Regions from separate parts of the Rhodococcus koreensis genome, predicted to be linked through region 1. Evidence: riboswitches for the same ligand, from Rfam matches in the RefSeq annotation. Region 1 holds a riboswitch; the other holds the start of a gene.
The links. Region 1 has a riboswitch for glycine ahead of gcvP (aminomethyl-transferring glycine dehydrogenase). Riboswitches for the same ligand answer to the same signal wherever they lie in the genome.
Positions count from the first base shown of each region.

Region 2: linked by a shared signal. The riboswitch ahead of gcvP (aminomethyl-transferring glycine dehydrogenase) and the one ahead of gcvP (aminomethyl-transferring glycine dehydrogenase) in region 1 are both predicted to bind glycine.

Region 1 covers NZ_CP070609.1:1,041,307-1,048,394, reverse strand. Annotated here, with positions in the region: gene JWS14_RS04750 (small basic family protein) at 1-195, shown strand, start outside; gene JWS14_RS04745 (DUF881 domain-containing protein) at 203-949, shown strand; gene gcvH (glycine cleavage system protein GcvH) at 992-1,396, shown strand; gene garA (glycogen accumulation regulator GarA) at 1,718-2,218, shown strand; gene ftsR (transcriptional regulator FtsR) at 2,215-2,955, shown strand; gene JWS14_RS04725 (bifunctional nuclease family protein) at 3,106-3,579, shown strand; gene JWS14_RS04720 (MerR family transcriptional regulator) at 3,861-4,481, shown strand; glycine riboswitch at 4,550-4,673, shown strand; gene gcvP (aminomethyl-transferring glycine dehydrogenase) at 4,848-7,088, shown strand, end outside.
Region 2 covers NZ_CP070609.1:3,293,642-3,300,729, reverse strand. Annotated here, with positions in the region: gene glyA (serine hydroxymethyltransferase) at 1-97, opposite strand, end outside; gene gcvH (glycine cleavage system protein GcvH) at 94-498, opposite strand; gene gcvT (glycine cleavage system aminomethyltransferase GcvT) at 536-1,651, opposite strand; gene gcvP (aminomethyl-transferring glycine dehydrogenase) at 1,648-4,629, opposite strand; glycine riboswitch at 4,752-4,843, opposite strand; gene lipA (lipoyl synthase) at 5,135-6,094, shown strand; gene lpdA (dihydrolipoyl dehydrogenase) at 6,129-7,088, shown strand, end outside.

The sequences.
Region 1 (7,088 bases):
TACCTCGACGAGATCTTCGACTCGAAGGTGTTCGTCGTCTCGTTCGTCTTCAACGTCCTCGTGGCGGCGCTGATCGTGTGGCTCGGCGACCAACTCGGTGTCGGAACCCAGCTGTCCACCGCGATCGTCGTCGTCCTCGGCATCCGCATCTTCGGCAACGCGGCCGCACTGCGGCGTCGTCTGTTCGGGGCGTGATCGCGACGTGAGCGGGCACGAGGGCAGACACGAACTGCACGGCAACGAACCCACGACGTCGCGGCGCTCACACGTCGTCTTCGCGCTGCTGGCCGCGCTCCTGCTCGGCGGGCTGGGAATCGCGATCGTGACGCAGGTGAAGAACACCGGGTCCGGTGACACGCTCGACTCGGCGAGCCCCGCGGATCTGCTGGTCGTCCTGGACACGCTGAATCAGCGGGAGGCGGCCCTGCGGCAGGAGATCGCATCGCTGGAACAGACCTTGGCAACCTTGCAACAGAGTGGCAGTTCCGGGGCGGCACTCGACGAGGCGCAGGCCCGGTTGACGGCCCTGTCGATCCAGGTCGGGAGCGCACCGGCCACCGGCCCCGGCGTGACGATGCGCATCACCGACCCCAACAAGGGCGTCGGATCCGAGGTCCTGCTCGACCTCGTCCAGGAACTGCGCGCCGCGGGCGCCGAGGCCGTGCAGATCCAGGGGGCCGACGGCCCGCCCATCCGGATCGGCGTCGACTCCTGGGTGTCCGGTTCGGCAGGCGGCGTGTCGGTGGACGGCCGCAAGGTGAACGCCCCCTACGGAGTTGTCGCCATCGGTGATCCGCCGACTCTGGCGGCGGCCCTGAACATTCCCGGCGGGGTGGTCGACACGGTCGCGCGCAGCGGTGGGCAGTTGACGATCGAACAATCGCAGCAGGTCACGATCTCCGCCTTGCGGGAGGCGAAACCTCGCCAATACGCTCAGCCCGGAAATTGATCTTCGCATCCGCCCGCGGATTGCCATCGAAAGGACGCCACTGTGAGTGAGCTCGAAATCCCCGCCGATCGTCGGTACACCGCCGAACACGAGTGGGTCGAGCGGACGGGGCCCACGACGGTACGCGTCGGCATCACCGATTTCGCGCAGTCCCAGCTCGGCGACGTCGTGTTCGTCCAGCTTCCGGCGGTCGACGAGGACGTGGCGGCGGGAGAGTCGTTCGGCGAGGTGGAATCCACCAAGAGCGTCTCCGACATCTTCGCCCCGCTGACGGCGAAAGTCGTTGCCGCCAACGCTGATCTGGACGGCAACCCGGAACTCGTGAACTCCGCGCCCTACGGGCAGGGGTGGCTGGTGGAACTCGGCGTCGACGACGAGGCGGCCCTCGACGCCGCACTGGCCGAAATGCTGGACGCCGCCGGGTATGCAGACATCACGGCAGGATAATTTCCCGCCGAACACGCGAAGCGGAAATCGGATAGTTTTGGAAGGTGCCGACAGCCCGGAAAACGGGGTTGCCGGGGAAATCCGCTGTCGGAATACCGGTTCGTAATGTACTGGCGGCCTGTCTCACTACACGCACCGGCGTGCGCAGGGTACGGTCAATGTTGAACGCATGTGCCGTGTCGGGGCGCAGGTCCGTAGTTTGAATGTGATCGTGGGAGTTTGCACAGAAGTTAATGTGCACGGGAACCGAATTATGTAGTACCGAGTGGCATTGCGTAGTCCAGCGAATCTTGCTGGATGATCGAACTAGGAGGAGAAACGGTGAGCGAGAACGGCAACGACGCGGTCTATGGGGAGACGCCGGCGGAAACCACGTCGGTCTTCCGCGCGGACTTTCTCAATGAGCTCGACAACTCCTCGGCAACCCAGGCTCCGGAAGCTCCGGTGTCGGGTGTGGAGGGACTGCCCGCGGGCTCTGCTCTGCTCGTCGTCAAGCGTGGACCGAACGCAGGGTCGCGCTTCCTGCTCGACCAGCCGACGACGTCCGCGGGACGGCATCCCGACAGCGACATCTTCCTCGACGACGTGACGGTCAGCCGTCGTCATGCGGAGTTCCGTCAGGAGGACGACGAGTTCCAGGTGGTCGACGTCGGCAGCCTCAACGGCACCTACGTCAACCGCGAGCCGGTCGACTCGGCAGTCCTCGCGAACGGCGACGAGGTGCAGATCGGCAAGTTCCGGCTGGTCTTCCTGACCGGACCCCGGACCACGGCCGGTGGCTCGCAGATCGGTGAGACGTCAGCTGGTGCGGGTAGCCAATGACCGCGGTGCGGCAGCAGCAGGCGCACTCGGGGATGTCGATCGGCTCCGTGCTGGATCGACTGCGCCCCGATTTTCCTGATGTGACGATCTCGAAGATCCGATTCCTCGAAGCAGAGGGTCTCATCAGCCCGCAGCGCACTCCCTCGGGGTATCGGCGATTCTCGATCGCCGACACTGAACGACTGCGCTACGTCCTGACTGCGCAGCGCGATCAGTATCTGCCGCTGAAGGTCATCAAGGAGCAGCTCGAGGCCATCGACAGAGGTGTGGCCACGGTCGGCGCAGGCGATTCTTCGCCGCGCCGGCCGCGCGCGCTCACGGTGGCCCCGGGCGAGGTGTCCCCGGAGGAATTCCGCACCGACCGCGAGGTGCGGATCAGCCGCGACGATCTGATCTCCCGGGCAGGGATCGACGAGAAGTTCCTCGTCGAGCTGACGCGAGGCGGCCTGGTCGTTCCCGGGCCTGCGGGGTTCTTCGACGAGGACGCGGTGACGCTGGCGCGCACCGCGAGAGCGATGTCCGAGTTCGGACTCGAGGTGCGGCACCTGAGGGCGTTCAAGCTGGCCGCCGACCGCGAGGCCGGGTTGGTCGCGCAGATCGCCGGGCCCGTGGCCAAGGGCCGCGACGCGGGCGCGCGTGATCGCGCCGAGGAGATGGTGCGCGAACTGGCCGCGTTGTCTCTGACGTTGCACACCTGCCTGGTGAAGTCGGCAGTCCGAGGTGCGCTCGATCGGTGAGGTGAGTTCGCCGGCGGTCCCACCTCGGGAACTTCCCAACGACGCTGCGCTCGAACGGCTGTACGGTCGAAGAGCAGACACGAATCGAATAGAATCCTGGTACGGCATTGTGTGCCGCGGACGGACCATTGCAGGGTGGAGGCAGACGCGATGAGCGAAATGCACGTGATCGGAGTTCGTGTCGAGCAGCCCCAGAATCAACCTGTCCTGCTGCTGCGGGAAACCGACGGCGAACGGTACCTGCCCATCTGGATCGGACAGACCGAGGCCACGGCCATCGCACTCGAGCAGCAGGGTGTCGAGCCGGCGCGTCCGCTGACCCACGACCTGATCAAGAACCTGATCGAAGCGTTCGGTCGCACCCTGAAGGAAGTTCGCATCGTCGACCTCCGCGAGGGCACGTTCTACGCCGACCTGGTGTTCGACCAGAACACCCGGGTGTCGGCCCGCCCGTCCGACTCCATCGCGATCGCACTGCGCATCGGGGTCCCGATCTTCGCCGAGGAATCGGTTCTCACGGAGGCCGGTCTGGTCATGCCCGACGAGCGTGAGGACGAGGTCGAGAAGTTCAAGGAATTCCTCGAGTCCGTGTCGCCGGACGATTTCAAGGCCACCGACGGCTAGGTTTCCCCAGCGGAATAGCCGCCGGCGCAGTAATGGTTGAGGTTCTTCCGGCGCGTTGCGTTGACCCGGTCTCCTCGGAGTCATAGCGTTCGGTGCAGTGATTTTCTGCCCTGCAGATTGTATCGGGCGTACGCTGAGTAGGTTCAGGGTACGGACTAGCTCGATGTCACTGGTGGCGCTTGCGCCGGTCGATGTGCTGCGGATTGCCGTGGACACTGGCGACGAGCGTCACAGGCGCACTGATCGTCGGGTTCAGTGCAACATGCGAGAGGGAGTAGTCAGTGGGAGATCGGCCGCAGGAGAATGCGCTGAATCTTGCGCCCGGCGACAACGTTGCCGAGCCCGAGTTCAGCTCCGAGGAGATCCAGCCGGGCCTCTTCCCGGACGATTCCGTGCCCGACGACCTCGTCGGATACCGCGTCCCCATCGCCTGCCAGATCGCGGGAATCACCTACCGTCAGCTCGATTACTGGGCTCGCACATCTCTCGTGGTGCCGTCCATCCGTGGCGCGGCCGGGTCGGGCAGCCAACGGCTGTACTCGTTCAAAGACATCCTCGTCCTCAAGATCGTCAAGCGCCTGCTCGACACCGGAATATCCTTGCAGAACATTCGCGTGGCCGTCGACCACCTCCGTAAGCGCGGGGTGCGAGACTTGGCCAAAATCACACTTTTCTCGGACGGGACCACGGTCTACGAGTGCACGTCGGCCGAGGAAGTCGTCGATCTGCTTCAGGGCGGGCAGGGTGTGTTCGGTATCGCGGTCAGTGGTGCAATGCGCGAACTGACCGGCACCATCGCCGATTTCCCGGCGGAGCGCGCCGACGGCGGCGAGAGCGAGCAGAGCCCCGAGGACGAGCTGGCGTCGCGGCGCAAGAACCGCGCGAACCGCAAGACCGGCTAGACCGCAACCCCAGAGCACGGCGCTGGTGGCGCCGCTGCCTGTGCTCGTGGCATAGACTGGCGGTGCGTCGACGCCGTGCGGGAGAGTTCCGGGCACTGCATGCACAGCAGCATCGTGCGTGCGGGAGTTCGGGCGCCGAAGGAGCAACACCTCCCCGTCAATCTCTCAGGCAAACAGGACCGTGCGGGCTCCGACGCCTCTGGAAAGCGGTGGGAGCACCCACCCGCCCACGGGGAAAGGGCCGTGTTCGCACGCGAACGACGGTACCGAATCTCTCAGGCGCTCGACCCGAGCAGGCGACAGAGGGGGAGGGGCGTTCCGCAGAGCGGGGCGTGTCCTGATCCTCCGAACTGCTTGGGAGTTGTCGTGATCGACGCTGGAAGCCGTACATTCGCCGATCGTCATGTCGGCCCGAACGCTGCGGAACTCGCGCACATTCTCGAACTGGTCGGAGCCGATTCGCTCGACGATCTCGCGTCGAAGGCCGTTCCCGCCGTCATCCTGGACGGGGTCACGGGCGGCATCGCCGACGGCCTCGACGCCCTGCCCGCACCGGTCTCCGAGCACGAGGCGCTCGCCGAACTGTCCGCACTCGCCGCGCAGAACACCGTGGCGACGTCGATGATCGGGCTCGGCTACTACGACACCCTCACCCCGCCGGTTCTGATTCGAAACATCATCGAGAACCCGGCCTGGTACACGGCCTACACGCCGTACCAGCCCGAAATCAGCCAGGGCCGCCTCGAGGCCCTCCTCAACTTCCAGACGATGGTCGCCGACCTGACCGGCATGGAGGTCGCCAACTCGTCGATGCTCGACGAGGCCACCGCCGCCGCCGAGGCGATGACCCTGCTGCGCCGGGCGAGCAAGAGCAAGTCTCCGCGGTTCGTCGTCGACGCCGACCTGTTCCCGCAGACGCTGGCCGTCGTCGAGACCCGGGCCGAGCCGCTCGGCATCGAAATCGTGGTGGCCGACCTGTCCGCCGGCCTGCCGGACGGCGACTTCTTCGGCGTCCTCGGGCAGATGCCCGGCGCGACCGGTCGCATCGCCGACTACACCGACGTGATCGCCGCGGCCCACGAGCGCGGCGCACTGGTCGCGGTCGGGGCGGATCTGCTGGCGCTGACTCTCCTCACCCCGCCCGGCGAGATCGGGGCCGACGCCTGCTTCGGCACCACCCAGCGGTTCGGTGTCCCCATGGGCTTCGGTGGCCCGCACGCCGGCTACCTGGCCGTGCACACCAAGCACGCACGCCAGCTTCCCGGCCGCCTGGTGGGCGTGTCCGTCGACGCCGACGGCGACAAGGCGTACCGGCTGGCGCTGCAGACCCGCGAGCAGCACATTCGCCGTGAGAAGGCGACCTCGAACATCTGCACCGCGCAGGTGCTCCTCGCGATTCTCGCGGCCATGTATGCCAGCTACCACGGCGCCGAGGGCCTGAAGGCGATCGCCCTGCGCGTGGCGAACACGGCACACTCCCTGGCCGCCGCACTCCGCAGGACCGGGGCCGTCGTCGTGCACGAGCACTTCTTCGACACGATCCTCGTGCGCGTCGACGGCCGGGCGGCGGACGTGGTGGCGAAGGCGAAGGACGCCGGCATCAACCTGCGGCTCGTCGGCGCCGATCATGTCGCCGTCGCCTGCGACGAGGCCACCACAGACGACGACATCGCCCACGTGCTGGCGGCGTTCGGCGGCGACGGCGCCGTGGCCCCCGAGGCGGGCACGTCCGTCCCGGACGCGCAGCTCCGCGGATCCGACTACCTGCAGCACGAGGCGTTCACCCGATACCGCACCGAGACCGCGATGCTGCGCTACCTGCGTGCGTTGTCCGACAAGGACATCGCACTCGACCGCAGCATGATCCCGCTCGGCTCCTGCACGATGAAGCTCAATGCCACCGCCGAGATGGAAGCGATCACCTGGCCCGCGTTCGCCGGACTGCACCCGTTCGCGCCCACCGGAGACACCCCGGGCATTCTCCGCATCATCAAGGACCTCGAGAACTGGCTCGTCGCCGTCACCGGCTACGACGCCGTCAGCCTGCAGCCGAATGCCGGCAGCCAGGGCGAGTACGCCGGGCTGCTCGCGATCCGCAACTACCACCTCGGCCGCGGCGACGATCACCGTGACACCTGCCTCATCCCGTCGAGTGCCCACGGCACCAACGCCGCATCGGCGGTCATGGCCGGGATGCGCGTCGAGGTCGTCGCGTGCCGCCCGAACGGTGACGTAGACCTCGACGACCTGCGGGCGAAGATCGCCGACCACGCCGAGCGCCTCGCGGCGATCATGATCACCTACCCGTCCACCCACGGGGTGTACGAGCACGAGATCGCCGACATCTGCGCCGCCGTCCACGACGCAGGCGGCCAGGTGTACGTCGACGGCGCCAACCTCAACGCCCTGGTCGGTCTGGCCCGGCCCGGCCGGTTCGGCGGCGACGTCAGCCACCTCAACCTGCACAAGACGTTCTGCATCCCGCACGGCGGCGGCGGCCCCGGTGTCGGTCCGATCGGTGTGCGGTCGCACCTCACACCGTTCCTGCCCGGACATCCGCTCGCGCCGGAACTCGGCACCGCGGGCCCGATCTCCGCGGCCCCCTAC
Region 2 (7,088 bases), 2.3 Mb from region 1:
TCATCTCCAGGCCGGTGCGCTGACGATCGAGTTCCTTGCCGATCAGCGCGGCGACGTCCGGGTCGAAGTCCGCGAGGTCACGGTTCAGGACGCTCATGCGTTCGCTCCGTTCTTCTCGGCGTACTCGGCGGCGGTGAGGAGCTCTCCGGCCGCGGACGGCTGGACGGCGAACAGCCAGCCCTCCCCGTACGGGTCGGAGGTGACCAGGCCGGGGTCGTCGACGGCGGCAGTGTTGATCAGGGTCACCCGGCCGCTCACCGGCGGGTACAGCTCGGAGACGGTCTTGGTGGACTCCACCTCACCGCACGATTCGCCGGCGACGATGGTCGTCCCGACCTCGGGCAGATCGACGAAGACGAGTTCGCCGAGCGAGTTGACGGCGACGGACGTGATGCCGACGCGGACGGGCTCGTCGGGGAGATCGGCGCCCGGCGCGATCAGGACCCATTCGTGGTCGTCGGTGTAGCTGCGGTCGTCGGGGAAGGCTGCTGAAGACATGGCGGTACCTTTTCGGGGCCGAAGGGAGTGGGAGGGTTCAGGAACGGCGGTAGAACGGCGATGGGGTGACCACGAACGGTTCCTTCTTGCCGCGGATGTCGACGGTCAGCTCGGTGCCGGGCTCACGGAACGCGATGTCGACGAATGCCAGCGCGATCGGATGTCCGAGCGTCGGGGACAGGGCGCCGGACGTGATCGTGCCGACGGCCGCTCCGCCGGTCGCGTCGTGAACGGTGTATTCGGCGCGGGCGGCGCGGCGTCCGGTGCCTGCGAGACCGATGAGCACCCGCTGCGGGGCCTGCTCCGACAACGTCTGCAGGGCGTCGCGGCCGACGAACTCCTTGTTCAGCCGGACCACCTTGCCGAGACCGGCCTCGTACGGGTTCGTGTCGAGGGTCAGTTCGTGCCCGTAGAGCGCCATTCCGGCCTCGAGCCGCAGGGTGTCGCGGCACGCGAGACCCGCGGGGACGCCGTCCCGCTCCGTGGTGGCGGCCAGCAGTGCGCGCCACAACGCCACCGACTGTGCGTTCGGCACGTACAGCTCGAAGCCGTCCTCACCGGTGTAGCCGGTGCGGGCCAGGAGGACGTCGATGTCGGCGACGACCGCGCGCGTGACCGCGTAGTACTTCAGTTCCGCGACGGTCTCCAACTGCAGGGCGGGAACGAGGGACTGCACGATGTTCTGCGCGGCCGGTCCCTGCACCGCGATCAGCGCGGTCTCCGCGGACTGGTCGTCGACGTTCGCCGAGAAACCGTCGGCGCGTGCCGCCAGTTCGCGGTACACGGCCGGGGCGTTCGCGGCGTTCGCGACCACCAGGAAGTGCTCGTCGGCGAGCCGGTAGACGACGAGATCGTCGATCACGCCGCCGTCCGCGTTGCACAGGAGCGAGTATTTGGCCCGTCCGACACCGATCTTCGACAGCTCGCCGGCCAGGGCGTAGTCCAGCAGTGCGCCGGACTCTGTTCCGGTGACGGCGATCTCACCCATGTGCGAGAGGTCGAATAGTCCGGCGGACTTACGGACGGCGTGGTGTTCGGCGAGTTCGCTGTCGTACTTCAGCGGCATCTGCCAGCCCGCGAAGTCGGTGAAATGCGCTCCGAGAGCGCCGTGCTCGTCCAGTAGCGGGGACGTGGGTGTCGTGGTGACGGTCATGCGAAGGCCTCCTCGGGGGTCTCGGCGAGCGCCCCGGATTTTGCTGCTGCGGTTTTGATTGGCAGTTCGATGTCGGTGGTGTTCTCGAAGGCCTCGGGCGCGGGGCACGAGCACACGAGGTTGCGGTCGCCGTGCACGCCGTCGATGCGGCGAACCGGGGGCCAGTACTTGCCGGCACGCAGCGACGCGACGGGGAAGGCCGCCAGGTGCCGCGGGTAGGGCAGATCCCAGTTGTCGGCGGTGACCTGATCCGCGGTGTGCGGGGCCTGACGCAGTGGGCTGCGTTCGAGCGGCCACACGCCGTCGGCGACCAGGTCGATTTCGCCGCGGATCGAGATCATCGCCTCGATGAAGCGGTCGAGTTCGGCCAGATCCTCGGATTCGGTGGGCTCCACCATCAGGGTGCCGCTGACGGGGAACGAGAGGGTGGGGGCGTGGAAACCGTAGTCGATCAACCGCTTTGCCACGTCCTCGGCGGTCACGCCGGTGGCCTTCGTGACGGGTCGCAGGTCCAGGATGCATTCGTGCGCCACCAGACCCGAGGGTCCCGTGTAGAGGACGGGGAAGTGCGCGTCGAGCGCCTTCGCGACGTAGTTGGCGGCCAGCACCGCGGACTTGGTGGCCTCCGTCAGCCCGTCCGGGCCCATCAGGGCGATGTACGCCCACGTGATCGGCAGGATGCCGGCGGAGCCGTAGTTGGCCGCCGACACCGGAGTGCCGAGTTGGTCTCCGCCGAGCGGGTTGCCGGGCAGGAACGGCGCCAGATGCTTACGCACCGCGACCGGTCCGACGCCGGGTCCGCCGCCGCCGTGCGGGATGCAGAACGTCTTGTGCAGGTTCAGGTGCGACACGTCGCCGCCGAACTTCCCGGGCTGGGCCAGGCCGACGAGCGCGTTGAGGTTGGCGCCGTCGACGTACACCTGGCCGCCGGCCTCGTGCACGAGGTCGCACACCGTCCGCACGTCGTTCTCGTACACACCGTGGGTGGACGGGTAGGTGAGCATGATCGCGGCGATGGTGCCCTCGTGGGCGGCGATCTTCGCGCGCAGGTCGCCCAGGTCGATGTTGCCGTTGGTCGCCGTCGCGACCACGACCACCCGCATGCCCGCCAGCACCGCGGATGCGGCGTTGGTGCCGTGCGCGGACTGCGGGATGAGGCAGATGTCGCGTCCGTGGTCGCCGCGGCTGTCGTGGTAGCCGTTGATGGCCAGCAGACCGGCCAGTTCGCCCTGCGATCCGGCGTTGGGCTGCAACGACACCCGGTCGTATCCGGTGATCTCACCCAGCCACCGCTCGAGGCCGCGGATGAGCTGCAGGTAGCCGCTGGTCTGTTCGACCGGGGCGTACGGGTGGATGGACGCGAACCCGGGCCAGCTGATCGGCTCCATCTCCACGGCGGAGTTGAGCTTCATCGTGCACGAGCCGAGCGGGATCATGGTGCGGTCCAGCGCGAGGTCCTTGTCCGACAGCGCGCGCAGGAAGCGCAGCATCGCCGTCTCGGACCGGTGCTCGTGGAACACGGGGTGCTGCAGGTAGTTCGACGTGCGAAGCAGCGACCGCGGCAGCGCGGAGACCGTTCCCGCCTGGGCTCGTGCGCCGAACGCGGACAGGACCCGGTCGACGATCTCGTCGGTGGTGCACTCGTCGCAGGCGACCGCGACGTGGTCCGAATCGACCAGCCTCAGGTTGATGCCGGCGCGGTCGGCGCGGTCGACGACGTCGCGCGCCCCGGCCGGAACGTGCACCAGCACGGTGTCGAAGAAGCTGTCGTGGACCACCGAGTGTCCCGCCGTGCGGAGGCCGCCCGCGACGGACGTGGCATGTCCGTGTACCCGAGTCGCGATGGCACGCAGCCCTTCCGGGCCGTGATAGGCGGCATACATGGCGGCGACGTTCGCGAGGAGCGCCTGCGCGGTGCAGATGTTGCTCGTCGCCTTGTCACGCCGGATGTGCTGTTCGCGGGTCTGCAGTGCCAGCCGGTAGGCGGTCTTCCCGTCGACGTCGACGGACACACCGACGAGCCGGCCGGGGAGCATGCGCTCGAGTCCGCCGCGCACGGCCATGTACCCGGCGTGCGGCCCACCGAAGAACAGCGGCACACCGAAACGCTGGGCGGATCCCACCGCGATGTCGGCACCCTGCTCGCCGGGCGGCGTCAGCAGCGTCAGCGACAGCAGGTCGGCCGCGACCGTGGTCAGCGCGCCGCGCTCCTGGGCGGCGGCGATGAGCGGGGCCAGATCGCGCACGTGGCCGCTGGCGCCGGGCGCCTGGAACACGACGCCGAACAGGTCACCGTCCGGAAGACCGCCGGTCAGGTCGGCCACCTCGACGTCGATGCCCACCGACTTGGCCCGGCCGCACACCACCGCGAGGGTTTGCGGCAGACAGTCGGCGTCGACGACGACGCGGGACGTCCCCGACTTCGCCTTGTTCGCGCGCCGCATCAGCAGCACCGCCTCCATCACCGCGGTGGCCTCGTCCAGCAGGGACGCGCCCGCGAGGGGGAGGGCCGTCAGGTCTTCGATGACCGTCTGGAACGTCAGCAGCGCCTCGAGCCTGCCCTGGGAAATCTCCGGCTGATACGGCGTGTACGCGGTGTACCAGGCCGGCGACTCGAGCATGTTGCGGCGCAGAACTGCGGGGGTGATGGTGTCGTGGTAACCGAGGCCGATCATCTGGACGCGGGTCTCGTTGCGCTCCGACAGCGTCCGCAGGTCGGACAGCACCTGCTGCTCGGACCGCGCCACCGGCAGGTCCATGGCCTCCGAGCTGCGGATCTGATCAGGCACCGCGGCATCGATGAGCTGATCGAGCGTGTCGTAACCGAGGGCGCCGAGCATGCGCTGGGTGGCGGAAGCGTCGGGGCCGATGTGGCGTGACGGAAAATCGCTGGTGAGAGGCGCGCTGCGATGCGCGTGGCGGGATTCGACTGACACGAGGTGACTCCGGTTTCGTTGAGTCCGGACCGCACCGGACATCGACAAGGGGGCACCTCCCCGCTCTGTCCTGAAACCTGAGAGTTTGGGCGCACCGCATGAGCGGCGTGCTCTTCACCTTCGGTAAGTACCGGCCTGCGGCCGATTCTGTTCTCCAGAGTTGCCTCTACGCTGCGGTACTGGGGCCTGAGAGATTCCCGGGGAGGAAGTTGCTCCTACGGCGCCTCCGAAAAGGAGGTTCTCCCGCTGCGCGTCAACGGCGTATTCAGTTGTGGTTGGCCAAACAGTACACAGGCGTGGCGGGTTTGTCTCCCCAGGCTCCGTCCCGGTCGCCGAGCGGGCGACGATGTTGCCAAAACGCCTCGTCGTTTGGCATCCTCGATTCATCCTCGCTCGGACGTGACCGCACGCGCCGCTCGGTGAGAGCCCAGACAGCCTCGAGTGCAACGGTTGTCGTCGTGTGCTCGCCTTCCCCCTCACTTTCCCTCGTGCCGTGCTGCCGGGGGTCGCATACCGACCGGTTTCGTCCGGTCGTAGGAGTTCCTCCATGACTAATTCCCCGGCACCATCCCCCGTCGCTCCGCTCGCCCCGGCAGGCAGGCGCCTGCTCCGCCTCGAAGTCCGCAACGCCCAGACCCCGGTCGAACGCAAACCGTCGTGGATGAAGGTGCAGATGCGGACCGGTCCCGAATACCGTGATCTCGCCGCCCTCGTCGAACGCGAGAACCTGAATACCGTGTGTCAGGAAGCCGGATGTCCCAACATCTTCGAATGCTGGGAGGACCGCGAGGCCACGTTCCTCATCGGCGGCAGCCAATGCACCCGACGGTGTGACTTCTGCCAGATCGACACCGGACGTCCCGCGGCCCTCGATCGGGGAGAACCCCGGCGGGTCGCGGAATCGGTGCAGACCATGGACCTCCGGTACGCCACCGTCACCGGCGTGGCGCGCGACGATCTGCCCGACGGCGGCGCCTGGCTGTACGCCGAGACGGTCCGGCAGATTCACGAACTGTGTCCGGGGACCGGCGTCGAACTGCTGATCCCGGATTTCAATGCCGACGCCGCACAGTTGCACGAGGTGTTCGGCACCCGCCCGGAGGTACTCGCGCACAATGTGGAGACCGTTCCCCGGATCTTCCGTCGCATCCGGCCTGCCTTCACCTACGAGCGTTCCCTCGACGTGATCACACGCGCGCGGGAGGACGGTCTGATCACCAAGTCGAACCTGATCCTCGGGATGGGGGAGACCACGGACGAGGTGATCCAGGCACTCCGGGACCTGCACGCCGCCGGCTGCCAGTTGATCACGATCACGCAGTACCTCCGGCCCTCGGCCCGGCATCATCCGGTGGAGCGGTGGGCGAAACCGGAGGAGTTCGTGATGCTCGACGGGGTCGCCCGCGAGATCGGATTCCTCGGCGTTCTGTCCGGCCCGCTCGTGCGGTCGTCCTACCGGGCGGGCCGCCTGCACGCCGAAGCGGTCGCCGCGACCGCAATTCACTGAATCCCATTCTCTTCCATTTCAGCAAGGAGTCCCCATGTCCAACCGATCTGCAGATGTCGTCATCCTCGGCGGCGGTTCCGGCGGCTATGCGTCCGCGATCCGCTCGGCCGAACTGGGCCGTTCGGTCATTCTGATCGAAGAGAACGAACTCGGCGGCACCTGCCTGCATCAGGGGTGCATTCCGACCAAGGCGCTGCTGCATTCCGCCGAGGTCGCCGACAGTGCCCGCACGGCCGCGCAGTTCGGGGTCGACGTCACGTTCGGCGGGGTCGACCTCGACAAGGTGCTGAGCTATCAGAACGCCATCGTCACCCGCCTGCACAAGGGCTTGCAAGGTCTCGTCGATTCCCACGGCATCACCGTCGTCAACGGACGCGGACGGCTGGTCGGTCCCAACGGTGTCGAGGTCGACGGCGAGGTGATCACCGGCGGGGCTGTCGTCCTGGCGACGGGCTCGTCTCCGAAGACGTTGCCGGGCATCAGCATCGGCGGCAGGGTCGTCACCAGCGATCAGGCGCTCGTGCTGCCGACGGTCCCGAAGAAGGCGATCATCCTCGGCGGCGGCGTCATCGGCGTCGAATTCGCCAGTGTGTGGGCGTCGTTCGGTGCGTCGGTGACGATCGTCGAGGCGATGCCGAGGCTGGTCCCGAACGAGGACGAGACGGTCTCCAAATACCTGGAGCGGGCGTTCCGTCGTCGCAAGATCGCCGCGAAGACCGGGGTGCGGGTCACCGAGGTGGCGCAGGACGAGGACGCGGTGACCGTCACCCTCGACTCCGGCGACGTGCTCGACGCCGACGTCGTACTGGTCGCGGTGGGCCGCGGTCCGAACACCGCCTCGATGGGGTACGAGGAGACCGGCGTGGTCCTCGACCGGGGATTCGTGGTCACCAGCGACCGACTGCGCACCACGGTGCCGAACGTCTATGCCGTCGGCGACATCGTGCCCGGCCTCCAGCTCGCGCACCGCGGCTTCCAGCAGGGCATCTTCGTG